DNA from 4 places in the Peribacillus sp. NPDC097198 genome. Region 1 is predicted to be linked to each of the others. Evidence: riboswitches for the same ligand, from Rfam matches in the RefSeq annotation. Region 1 holds a riboswitch; each other region holds the start of a gene.
The links. A riboswitch is a leader RNA that binds a small molecule or an ion and turns the genes downstream of it on or off. The one in region 1 is predicted to bind S-adenosylmethionine.
Positions count from the first base shown of each region.

Region 1 (3,213 bases):
CCAATGCAATTGATAAAACTAGAACGAATGCAAACCCTAAAAACTTTTTCATCCTTTTCATCTCCCCTTATCTTTTATCCAATTTAGAAGTAATCACATCACCGATAATCTGTATGATGAAGACAATAATTAATATGACAATCGTCGCTACCAGGGTAACGTCGTTGTGATTCCGTTGATAACCGTCCAGATAGGCTAAGTTACCCAATCCACCAGCCCCGATGACACCTGCCATTGCCGTGTATCCAACCAATGCAATCGATGTTACCGTGATGCCTGATATAAGGGCCGGCATCGATTCTGGAAGGAGGACCTTATAAATGATGGTGCTGGTTTTGGCTCCCATTGATTTAGCCGCTTCAATCACGCCTTTATCAATCTCACGAAGGCCGATTTCGACCATCCGCGCATAAAACGGTGCTGCACCGATAATGAGTGCTGGTAATGCCGCATTCTCACCAATCATGCTACCGACAAGTAATTTGGTGAACGGAATTAATAATACAATCAAGATAAGGAATGGAATCGAACGGAAAATATTAACGAAAGCACTTAACACACCGTTAACGCCCCGATTCTCCCACATATTCCCCTTGCCTGTTAAAAACAGAAGCAACCCCAATAGTATCCCTATAAAAAAGGTCGCTACAACTGAAATACTTGTCATATACAGCGTTTCTTTCGTCGCTTCTATGATGTCTTCCCAATCTACATTCGGCAATAATTCTTCAAGCATGAGTAATCACCTCCACGCCTACCTGCTGTGCTTTTATGAATTCGATTGCGCGGAGCATTTCATCTTCACTGCCATCAAGGTGGATGAACAATGTTCCATATGAGCCGCTTCTCGTTTGTGATATCTTCCCCTGGACAATGTTCACATCCAACTCAAAATTACGTACCAATTTTGTGATCAACGGGCTTTCTGCATGATCCCCCACGAATGTCAGTTGAATCACTTTTCCTGCTGGATACCGTTCAAACAAATGCTCCATCGTTTCTTTTGTCTCTTCTGGTTCTGTCACCTGCTGAACAAAACGCTTAGTCATCTGTTCTTTAGGGTTTCTGAATACTTCCAGGACAGCTCCCTGTTCGACTACCCGTCCACTTTCCATCACAGCCACTCGATTGCAAATCTTCCGAATGACATGCATCTCATGTGTAATCAAGACAATGGTTAAACCAAGGCGTTGATTTATATCCACAAGCAATTCCAGGATGGAATCGGTTGTCTGGGGATCTAGAGCGGACGTGGCCTCATCACACAAAAGCACTTTCGGGTTATTGGCAAGAGCCCTCGCTATTCCCACCCTTTGCTTCTGTCCACCACTTAGCTGCGATGGATACGCTTTTTCTCTTCCTTCCAATCCAACTAACTTAATGAGTTCATTGACGCGCTTGATGCGTTCTTGCTTGGAGATGCCCGCAATTTCCAGAGGAAAGGATATATTTTCTTGAACGGTCCTTGACCACAAGAGATTAAAATGCTGAAAAATCATGCTAATCTCTTGACGGGCTTTACGAAGCTTAGACCCTTTAATTGTTGAAACTTCATTTCCCGCAACGTTCACGGAGCCCTCAGTAGGCCGTTCCAACCCATTCAGCATACGTATGAGCGTACTCTTGCCAGCCCCACTGTATCCGATGACTCCGAAAATCTCGCCTTTATTTATTTCTAAATTCACACTATTCACGGCATGAATCGTTTCGCTATTTGCTTTTCCTGTTCGAAAAAGTTTACTGACGTTTGACAATGTAATCATGTATGCTCACCTCTTTATCCAATTAAGCCTATGAATTTAGTCGATTTATTTTTATGGCCTCCTGATGAATCTATCCAACTATGATTCAAAGAAAATAGAAAAAGCCCTTCTGCATGAGCAGAAAGGCAGGGAAAAGCAGGCCTTCCTCTCATCTCCCAAAGCCTCTACGCTTTGTGTGAATTGGCACCTTTCCAAGGAAAATCCTTGTCGGTTGCCGGGTTTCAACGGGCACATCCCTCCACCTCTCTTGATAAGAGCTATATATGGACTATTCTTTTTTGTCTTAACATTCACTTTACTATGTCTGAAATTTTAACACAGATAAAAAAGGAGTGCAATGTAAAATCCTAGGGTGTACCTGTTTCTCCATTAAACTCTTTGAGAATTCACTGACACGATATTCGTCGCTTTTTCAATCGCTTGCTCTAGATCTTCAAGTAAATCGTCTACATTTTCAATACCGATTGAAAGGCGAACCTGGTCGGCACTGACACCGGCCTTGACCAGTCCTGCATCATTCAATTGCTGGTGAGTTGTACTTGCTGGGTGGATGATTAGGCTTTTAGCATCCCCGACATTGGCGACATGCGACCATAACTCAACCGAATTGATGAGTGTGGAACCTGCTTCACGTCCCCCCTTAATTCCAAACGTCACCACAGATCCGGCTCCCTTAGGCAAGTATTTATCTGCAAGGGCTTTATCGGGATGATCATCGTTACCCGGATAAGAAACCCATGAGACTGCCGGATGGTTCTCCAAGTATTGAATGACTGTCCTCGTATTCAACAGGTGTTCCTTCATCCTGACATGGAGCGTTTCCAGGCCAAGCGTGAACTGGAATGCACTTTGAGCACTTAACGTCGGTCCCAAATCCCGAAGCAATTGCACACGCGCTTTCGTAATAAAGGCAGCAGGCCCTACCGCTTCGGAATAGACAAGTCCATCGTAACTAGGGTCAGGTTCCGTAAAGCCTGGATAATTAGGCGAATTCCAATCGAATTTACCACCGTCGATGATGACTCCCCCTAATGTCGTACCATTACCCAATAGCCACTTTGTAGCTGAATGGATGACAATATCCGCCCCAAAGTCAATTGGTCGGCACAGATACGGCGTTGCGAAAGTGTTATCAATAATAAGAGGTATCCCTGCTTCGTGGGCTATTTCCGCCACTGCTTCGATATCAAGAACCCTTAAGCTTGGGTTGCCGATTGTTTCGGCAAATATGGCCTTCGTTCGTGGAGTGATTGCCCGTTTGAAATTTTCCGGATCATCAGGTGAGACGAATTTCACTTTGATTCCGTATTTAGGGAGTGTATTTTCAAATAAATTATAGGTCCCGCCGTACAGTGTTGAAGCAGAAACGATTTCATCCCCCATACCAGCGATATTAAGGATGGAAAGGGATATAGCGGCCATGCCGCTTGCAACTGCCAATCCACCGATT
Region 1 is NZ_JBIWDO010000001.1:157,954-161,166, forward strand. Features, by position in the region: gene ACIQXQ_RS00820 (MetQ/NlpA family ABC transporter substrate-binding protein) at 1-52, opposite strand, end outside; gene ACIQXQ_RS00825 (methionine ABC transporter permease) at 68-736, opposite strand; gene ACIQXQ_RS00830 (methionine ABC transporter ATP-binding protein) at 729-1,763, opposite strand; SAM riboswitch class I at 1,909-2,020, opposite strand; gene ACIQXQ_RS00835 (O-acetylhomoserine aminocarboxypropyltransferase/cysteine synthase family protein) at 2,133-3,213, opposite strand, start outside.

Region 2 (3,213 bases), on a different contig from region 1:
CAGGATGGAAGATGAAACATGGGATAAGGTGAATGCTTATTTCCCGAACGCGAAGGTATTTGCTTTCTCCAAGCTTTATGACAGCAAACAGCAACTGCAGGATCTAGCCGTCTTCCTTCACGCAAACTATCAAGATAGCAATTGGAAGGAAATGAGGGCGGAGAAGCTCCTTGCCTTCACGCGTAAAACTTTATCCTATCTATTAGAAAAACGGGCAGCGAATGAACGGAAATGCGAGCATTCGATTTCTTGGAATGAACAGATGGAAGTGAAGTTGAATGGCGCTACGAATCAGTTGACTGATTTGGAAAAAGAAAAAACCGAAAACATTACAAGATCTTATCGCTTATTAAAAGAAGAAGTGAAAAAACAGCTTTCCACACGAATTCCTGAATTACTGCGTGATTGCTCTAAAACATTATCTGAGAATAGTGACTTTAGCCAAGTGCATATACAGTTGAATCAGGAAATGAACGATCGGATCCAGGCATTTATATCCGATAAAATCATGCCGCAGTATTTCCGCTCGCTTCAAGACTGGATTGCTACATCTGAGTTAGAATTCACGCAAAGCCAACAGTTCATGGATGAGATGAGCGCAGGCTTCAATGAGCTATACAAAGAAGAACGTATTGTACTGGCCGGGGACTTCCGGGTCTTGGATGACTGGCGCCGTGATGCGGACCGGATGACAAGCAGCATCCGGATAGAAAATGTAAATATATTACTAAGAAGGACCCCATCTCAGTTGATTCTTAAGGGAGCCGGGAAGCTATTTGGTGCCATTCCGCAAAATAAAGCGAATATGTACAATCGATATAAGAAGTTCTTGGAAAATGAAGACTTCCAGGATGTTGCCGATATGATCAGTGACAGATTCCTTACTCAGTTTGGATTGTTCGAAAAATCCTTGGAACGTGACATATCCCTGTTCTACCGCAGTCCATTTTCCATCCTTGAAAAAAATATCGAACAGACGAAAGCCGAAATCAAAGAACAGCAGGCTACATTGGAACATATGAGACAAAATCCTGAAGTCTACCGTGATCCGATTACCCTGTTCGAAGTGAAACTGCGCCAATTCGAACGCCTTGAAAAAATCGAGAAAAGACGCCTGGCGAAACTGCAAGGAAAATAAAACATTTAAAATATTCTAAAAACTATTGACTTAATGACTATATCCCTATAAAGTGGTACTTACCATAACGAAACGTAACACATTATATTCTCTTATCAAGAGTGGCGGAGGGACTGGCCCTACGATGCCCAGCAACCGTTCCAATTAGGAATTGGTGCTAAATCCTGCAAAACAGAAATGTTTTGACAGATAAGAGAGGGATAAGTCTGCAAACCAGCTGATTAAACCTCTCTATTTTAGAGAGGTTTTTATTTTGTGTTTATGCCGAGCTAACAGATAAGAATAATGTAAAAAATAGGGGGAATTAAAATGGGAAGATCAATTTTAAAAGGAGCTTTCGTTTCAGTCATCGCTTCGGCGTTGCTTTTGACGGGGTGTTCTTCGGGACAAAGTACAGGGGAAGCGAAAAAAGAGGAAAAGGTATCTTTTGAAAATGTTCCAGAGCGATTTGCGAAAGGCGAGGGAGCTAAAATTAAAGTCATTCGTAAAATTGGCGGCGATGATCACACTGCCCAATACTTAGCAGGGGCGCAAGAAGAAGGAGAAGCACTTGGCTTCCAAGTAGATACTTTTACGGCCAATGGCGATACGGCTAAATTCCATGACGCCATCGCTCAGGCTCTGGAGGAAGACTATGATGGCTATATCATTTCCCATGGTGATGATGCAGCGACAGTGAATGACGTACAAAAGTTGGTTGATGCAGGGAAAAGCGTAGTCACATTCGATTCCATCGGCGATTTAACGAAAATTGATGGGGTAACAGTAACCTCACAAGATGACGAAGCATTGGCAACTCTTGCTTTTGACAAATTGATTGAAGAGCAAAAAGGCGAAGCGAACATTGCATACCTTTGGGTAGATGGTTTCCCTCCTATGGTGAGAAGAAATGCCGTGTATCAAGAAAAGCTGAAAGAAAATCCTGGCATTCATGAAATTGAAAGATTCGGAGTGGCATCTTCAGATACTTCGGTCCAGACGCAAAATGCCGTCTCGGCGATGTTGAACAAGTATCCAAAAGGTAAAATAGACGCAATTTTCGCAACCTGGGATGCATTCGCTATCGGAGCAGCTCGTGCGATAAAAGAAGCGGGGCGCGATGAAGTGAAAATCTATGGTATTGACGTGTCCAATGCTGACCTTCAGGAGATTCAAACAAAAGGAAGCTCATGGTCGTATACCGCAGCGGTTGATCCGAAGTTGATTGGTGCAGTGAATATGAGACTGCTAGCGAAAAAACTAGCGGGGGAAGAAACGCCGCAAACCTATGATTTAGAAGCATCATTGATATCTCAAAAACAGCTTCAATCATCGAAGGACGCTGTCAACATGACCAATCTATCCGGCATTGTTCAAGGCTGGGGAGTATCAACGGAATTTGAAGAAGACTGGATGAAAGTATTGAAAGAACATTATAAGAAGTAACGATCAGAATCAGTAGACACTCTCTTTCAAGTTGAAGAGAGTGTCTGTTTAATGGGAGGGATTGGACATGGGCATTCAACTAGAAATGAAACAAATATCGATTGAGTTTCCAGGTGTAAAAGCGCTTAGTGAAGTTGATTTTTCAGTACAGTCGGGAACAGCACATGCATTGGTCGGCGCAAATGGAGCAGGGAAATCGACGCTAATGAAAGTCTTATCAGGAGCTCATGTCCATTATACCGGCGACATTTTTCTAAATGGCCAGGTACAGGATATCCGTTCGCCAAAGTCGGCACAGGAAGCTGGCATTCAAATTGTGTATCAGGAAGTGGATACGGCCCTCATTCCTTATTTAACGGTTGCGGAGAACGTGATGCTGAATGAATCCGTACAGAACATGGGGAGAAAACAAATCATCAAGTGGAAGGAATTACATAGAAAAGCGACGGAAATCTTGGAAGAAATGAACATCCATGTGTCTTCGAAAAAACTGGTAAGGGACCTTACGTTGGCCGAAAAGCAGATGGTCTTGATAGCTAGGGCCGTTTCAACCGCATGTAAATTCTTGATTCTTGATGAGCCGACTGCTCCGTTAAGCCATACGGAAACAACGGAACTATTCCGGATTGTGAATGAGCTGAAGCAACGTG
Region 2 is NZ_JBIWDO010000008.1:76,299-79,511, reverse strand. Features, by position in the region: gene ACIQXQ_RS15240 (GTP-binding protein) at 1-1,138, shown strand, start outside; SAM riboswitch class I at 1,228-1,334, shown strand; gene ACIQXQ_RS15235 (sugar ABC transporter substrate-binding protein) at 1,448-2,563, shown strand; gene ACIQXQ_RS15230 (sugar ABC transporter ATP-binding protein) at 2,631-3,213, shown strand, end outside.
Region 2: linked by a shared signal. The riboswitch ahead of ACIQXQ_RS15235 (sugar ABC transporter substrate-binding protein) and the one ahead of ACIQXQ_RS00830 (methionine ABC transporter ATP-binding protein) in region 1 are both predicted to bind S-adenosylmethionine.

Region 3 (3,213 bases), on a different contig from region 1:
GAAAGTGCCGGGAATTCTTTTTTCGTATTGATTCCAGTCCCTACAGCCGTACCGCCCAATGCAAGGTTCAATAATTTTTGGCTACTTTCTTCGATCATCGCCAAATCTTTACCAAGCATTGCTTTCCAACCGGAGATTTCTTGGCCAAGAGTTAGTGGTGTCGCATCTTGAAGATGGGTCCGTCCAATTTTCACGACATCCCAGAATTCTTTTTCTTTGGCTTCGAATGTGTCACGAAGCACTTTAATGGCCGGTACCAATTTTTCGGCAACTTCCATATAAGCTGCGATATGCATGGCTGTCGGGAATGTATCGTTAGAGCTTTGCGCTTTGTTAACATCATCATTCGGGTGAAGCATCTCAGTTTCGCCTTTTTCCTCTAACCATTTATTCCCTTTGTTTGCGACAACTTCATTCACGTTCATATTACTTTGTGTGCCGCTACCAGTTTGCCAGACGACAAGTGGGAAATGTTCGTCAAGCGTCCCTTCAAGGATTTCACCACAAATTTTAACGATGGCATCCTTCTTCACTTCTGAAAGATCGCCAAGTTCAAAATTCACTTTTGCTGCCGCTTGTTTTACGTAAGCAAATGCATGAACTAATTCAATCGGCATTTTTTCATAACCGATTTTGAAGTTATTACGGCTTCTTTCCGTTTGAGCACCCCAGTACTTATCAGCAGGAACTTTTACTTCCCCCATTGTATCTCGTTCGATTCTATATTCCATGTGTTCTCCTCCTATATTCGCACTATCCACTGAGAAACAATATGTATATGTAATGAATAATGACGTTTTATATGATCCCCTATATATTGTACAAACTTTATTATTGTAAAGCAAAAAAAACGGAACACAAATGACCTTTTCCTTCAGAAAAGTCCGTTTAATCTGAATCCGGTTCTATTACTCTGTTGAATTCGTAATTTTATAATGATAAATCTGATACATGTTCCATAATAGCTAGTCCCAAATAACCGTCTATTAGGAATGTCCTTGACAGAATCCTATATTTATAGTAAATTCAAAAGAAATTGAATAATCAAAACTCTTATCGAGAGAGGTAGAGGGAATGGCCCTATGACACCTCAGCAACCTTCATTTGTTTCAAACCAATGAAAAGGTGCTAATTCCACAAGTTTGTGTAACTTGGAAGATAAGAAGAATGACTCTATCCTACTTATTCAAGTCTTCTTCTTAAAGAAGACTTTTTTTATTTTATTTAACTAAAAGGAGCAGTGAAAATTATGTACAAAACAGAAACCTATCTTGCTCAGCTTGGAAACCGCAGTGAAACGGCGACAGGAACGGTCAATCCGCCCGTTTACTTCTCGACGGCTTTCCGTCACGAAGGAATTGGTCAATCAACAGGATTCGACTATACACGAACAGGAAACCCTACACGCCAGCTATTGGAGCAATCTATCGCCAAACTAGAACATGGCGATCAAGGATATGCATGCAGTTCGGGAATGGCTGCCATTGCCACCATCCTTTCCTTATTCAAATCAGGGGATGCATGGATCAGTAGCGAAGATTTATATGGCGGTACATATCGTTTATTAGAGCATGGCTTTAAAAAATGGGGGCTACAATGCGAATATGTCAATACATGTTGCCTGGAGGAAATTGAAAAAGCAATCACCCCTCAAACAAAGGCCATCTTTATTGAAACTCCCACAAATCCTCTTATGCAGCAAACGGACATTCCAGCCGTCGCCGCTCTTGCCAAACAATACAATTTACTATTGATTGTTGACAATACTTTTTACACGCCGATCATCCAACAGCCCCTCTTACTTGGTGCTGACATCGTGATTCACAGTGCAACGAAATATCTAGGTGGCCATAATGACGTGTTGGCCGGCTTGATTGTGGCAAAAGGCGCCGAGTTATGTGAGTCCCTTGCTTTCCACCATAATGGTATGGGAGCGGTCTTGAGCCCATTTGATTCGTGGCTGTTGATGCGCGGGATGAAAACCTTGGCACTGAGAATGGAGCGTCATGAAAAGAACGCCAAGGTTATCGTTGATTATTTGACGGAACATGAAAGTGTAACGGATGTTCTCTATCCTGGTCGTGGCGGCATGATTTCATTCCGGGTCAATGATGAAGCGGTGGTCAACCCATTTCTACAGTCCCTTTCATTGATTTCATTTGCCGAAAGCCTTGGTGGCGTCGAAAGCTTCATCACGTATCCGGCGACACAGACACATGCCGATATGCCTCTTGAAGTTAGAACGGCAAATGGAGTTTGCAATCGACTCCTTCGATTCTCTGTCGGCATCGAGGACAGCGGAGATTTAATCGAAGACCTGCAGCAGGCATTTGCTCAAGTAAAAAAGGAGGCAATACGATGACAAACCAAGAATTCAGTTTTGAAACCAAATTACTACACAACCAACATAAATTCGATCCAACAACAGGTGGGGTGAGTGTTCCGATCCAGCATGCTTCCACCTTCCATCAAACCGACATTGATCAATTTGGCAAATACGATTACAGCCGGAGCGGGAATCCGACGCGAGAAGCACTGGAAGATATCATTGCGGAACTGGAAGAAGGCACGCGCGGATTCGCTTTTTCATCCGGGATGGCTGCCATTTCAACGGCTTTCCTCCTGCTTTCTGCCGGTGACCATATCGTCATCTCTGAAGATGTATACGGAGGCACATTCCGAATGGTAACAACCGTGCTGACCCGTTTTAACATCGAACATACCTTCGTGGATATGACGGATCTTGAGAGTGTAAAAGCGGCCATCCAGCCAAATACGCGAGCAATCTATATTGAAACGCCTTCCAATCCCTTGCTTAAAGTAACCGATATTAAAGCGGTATGTGATATCGCCAAAAGCATTGGCGCATTAAGCTTTGTAGACAATACATTCCTGACACCTGCCCTGCAAAGACCGTTAAACCTCGGGGCCGATATTGTCCTGCACAGTGCAACGAAATTTTTGTCTGGACATAGTGATGTCGTAGCAGGCCTTGCCGTCGTAAAAGACCCGGACCTTGCCGATAGACTTGGTTCCCTCCAAAACTCTTTTGGAGCGGTGCTCGGTGTTCAGGATGCCTGGCTTGTGATGAGAGGTCTGAAAACCCTATCCGTCCGGATGGAGCACTCTCAAAAAGGTGCTGAGAGAATTGCGGAATATTTAAAACAGCAACCGTTAGTGAAAAACGTGTATTACCCTGGTCTTTCCGACCAC
Region 3 is NZ_JBIWDO010000002.1:221,315-224,527, reverse strand. Features, by position in the region: gene fumC (class II fumarate hydratase) at 1-731, opposite strand, end outside; SAM riboswitch class I at 1,051-1,165, shown strand; gene ACIQXQ_RS04110 (methionine biosynthesis PLP-dependent protein) at 1,250-2,362, shown strand; gene metC (cystathionine beta-lyase) at 2,359-3,213, shown strand, end outside.
Region 3: linked by a shared signal. The riboswitch ahead of ACIQXQ_RS04110 (methionine biosynthesis PLP-dependent protein) and the one ahead of ACIQXQ_RS00830 (methionine ABC transporter ATP-binding protein) in region 1 are both predicted to bind S-adenosylmethionine.

Region 4 (3,213 bases), on a different contig from region 1:
CTCTTGTTCAATTTGGTAGTTACTTGTTAGGTATAAATAATTAGTAAGGATCTACTGTTTTCCATCCTTTTTAAAAGGAGACAAAAAAATTCGCCCCCTAAAGAGCGACAATGAGGAAATTAATCGTGAATCAACATATAGGCGACGGATTGTCTTTTTCGACTATATATTGTGTTCATATTCTATCATAATTAATTTGGAAATAGCAACTAAATTACTAAAACAAAGGGATTATTTTTATATCATTCTCTTTTCACATCGAATTTTATACCTAGTAAAGAGGTTATTGCTTTTGTTTGGTATAATCAAATAATTGAATAGATTGAATATAAAGAATGTTTCTTTATTGCAATCTGGAAATTTAAAAGAAATGGAAGATGTCCAATGGAAAATCGTAAAATCATGTCTCTTCAAATTGGGATGCCAAAAGAGGAGGAGCTTTCGGGGGTAAAGATCAAAACGGCAATGGATAAGAAGGCCATCGACTATATCACCGTAACAAAATCAGGGATTGATGGGGATGGAGTGGGTAATAGAAAGTTCCATGGAGGGCCTGACCGTGCTCTATGTTTTTATCCCTTTGAGCATTATGATTTATGGAATCGAACATTCAATAAGCAGCTTTCCATCCCTGCATTTGGGGAGAATTTGACGATTGCTGGAATGACTGAACGTCAAACGTTTATAGGCGATATCTATCGCATTGGCGGGACCGTTATTCAGATTACACAGGGGCGTATTCCTTGCTCGACCATCTCCCACTTTAACAAAGAGCCAGAGTTTTTGAAATTGGTGATGGACACTAATCTAACTGGCTATTTTGCTAGGGTCTTACAAGAAGGGGTAATTGGCCAACAAGATGATATCGTGTTATTGGATAGGCTTCAAGATAAGGTTACGGTACTTTATGCAACGGATGTCATCCTTCATAAGCGTGATGGGGAGGAGGGGGCAATGTCCTTGCTTTCCATTGAATCCTTGTCAGAAGAATGGGGAGTCTTGCTTTCTAAAAGGATGTATCGTTAAAAAGTCTGAAGAAAATGAAAAAATGAAAATATACTCTTGAAATTATCAGATGATTCATGTAAATTAAATATAAATAAATTTTGAAATGTTTAGAAAATTAAATTTAATAAATCTTATCGAGAGAGGTGAAGGGACTGGCCCAATGAAACCTCAGCAACCAGCCTAGGCAAAGGTGCTAAATCCAGCAAGCAGAGCTTGATAGATGAGGAGAATGTTTCGAAAAAAGCCTTCTTCTTTGAGAAGGTTTTTTTTCTTTACTCTCACACTCATAGAAACCGACAAAAACCATAGTGTTTTTAAGAGAGGGTGTACTAATTGGATTTTCGTAGTGAATTGAAGGAAAGAATGCTAGTTGGAGACGGCGCGATGGGTACGTTGTTGTACTCCTATGGAATCGATCAATGTTATGAGGAAATAAATTGCACCAATCCTGATAAAATTGAGTCTATACATAGGGCCTATTTAGAAGCGGGTGCAGATATTCTGCAAACCAATACATATGGTGCCAATTTCAATAAATTGAAACGGTATGGGCTGGAGGAAGAAGTCAGTCGGATCAATCGCCAAGGAGTCAGCCTTGCTAAACAAGTAGCGAAAGGGAAGGCTTATGTTTTTGGTACAATTGGGGCCCAGCGTAGTATACGTAAATCGGATTTAAGTATAGAAGAAATAAAACGGGGTTTTCGAGAACAATTATACAGTTTGCTCCTGGAAGATCCCGATGGAATTCTTCTTGAAACATTCTATGATTTTGAAGAGCTTGAAACGGTGCTTCAAATTGCTAAAAAGGAAACGGACCTGCCGATTATTGCAAATGTATCGATGCATGAACTTGGAAATCTTCAAAATGGATTTCATTTGAATGAAGCTTTTCAAAAGCTAGAGTACCTAGGTGCAGATGTCGTTGGGGTGAATTGCCGTCTGGGCCCCCATCATATGATAAGGGCACTGGAAGAAGTGAAATTGCCTATGCAGGCGTCGATTGCTATCTATCCTAATGCAAGTCTTCCAGATTATGTGGATGGGAGACTGGTCTATAAAGCGGAACCAGAATATTTCGGTTCAAGTGCACTCGAATTACGAAAACAAGGAGCAACCATTATAGGGGGTTGCTGTGGTACGACACCACTACATATACAAGCTGTGAACGAAATGATTGGCACTTTAGCGCCAGTCAAGGAAAAAATTACGAAAGCTCGACATATAGAAATTATTGAAGTGAATAACCAAAAACAAGAATTAGCTCTTCATGAAAAGGCAAAAACGGATAGAACGATCCTAGTTGAGCTTGATCCACCGAAAAAGTTAGGAATCGAAACGTTTATGGCAGGAGCTGAAGCCTTGAAAAAAGCTGGGGTGGATTCCATTACTTTAGCTGATAATTCACTTGCTTCACCAAGGATATCGAATTCGACCTTAGCCAATTTATTAAAGGCTGAATTAGGGGTGAATCCGATGGTCCATATTACGTGCAGGGACCGAAATCTTATTGGATTGCAATCCCATTTAATGGGGTTGCATACAGTCGGGCTGGATGAAGTTTTAGTTATCACTGGGGATCCTTCTAAGATTGGTGATTTCCCGGGGGCAACGTCTGTCTATGATTTATCTTCATTCGATTTGATAAGTCTGGTTAAGCAATTCAATGAGGGCTACTCCTATTCCGGACAAAGTCTAGGGAAACGGGCTAATTTCAAGATTTCCGCAGCTTTTAATCCAAATGTGAAATATCTCGATAAGGCTGTTCAGAGAATGGAAAAGAAAATCGCTTGCGGTGCTCATTCGTTTTTGACACAGCCAGTTTATTCAGTAGAACAAATAGAAGAAGTCTATCAGGCGACAAAACATTTGGAAACACCGATTTTCATGGGGATAATGCCCCTTACCAGTACGAGGAATGCCGAATTCATCCATAATGAAATACCGGGGATTAAATTACCTGACAGTGTACGGAAAGCAATGGCCTCAGCGGGAGCTGATCCAGTAAAATCAAGGATTGAAGCTATAAATATAGCAAGGGAATTGGTAGACGCAGCCCAAGAGAGGTTCAAGGGAATTTACTTAATAACGCCTTTCTTACGCTATGAAATGACAGCGGAACTTACTACATATATTAAGGATCATGATCGTAAACAAACATCTGAGGTGGCAGGACATGAGTAAAAGGGAAATTAACGTGCAATTACA
Region 4 is NZ_JBIWDO010000004.1:382,187-385,399, forward strand. Features, by position in the region: gene ACIQXQ_RS09665 (MOSC domain-containing protein) at 385-1,026, shown strand; SAM riboswitch class I at 1,137-1,235, shown strand; gene ACIQXQ_RS09670 (bifunctional homocysteine S-methyltransferase/methylenetetrahydrofolate reductase) at 1,342-3,189, shown strand; gene metH (methionine synthase) at 3,182-3,213, shown strand, end outside.
Region 4: linked by a shared signal. The riboswitch ahead of ACIQXQ_RS09670 (bifunctional homocysteine S-methyltransferase/methylenetetrahydrofolate reductase) and the one ahead of ACIQXQ_RS00830 (methionine ABC transporter ATP-binding protein) in region 1 are both predicted to bind S-adenosylmethionine.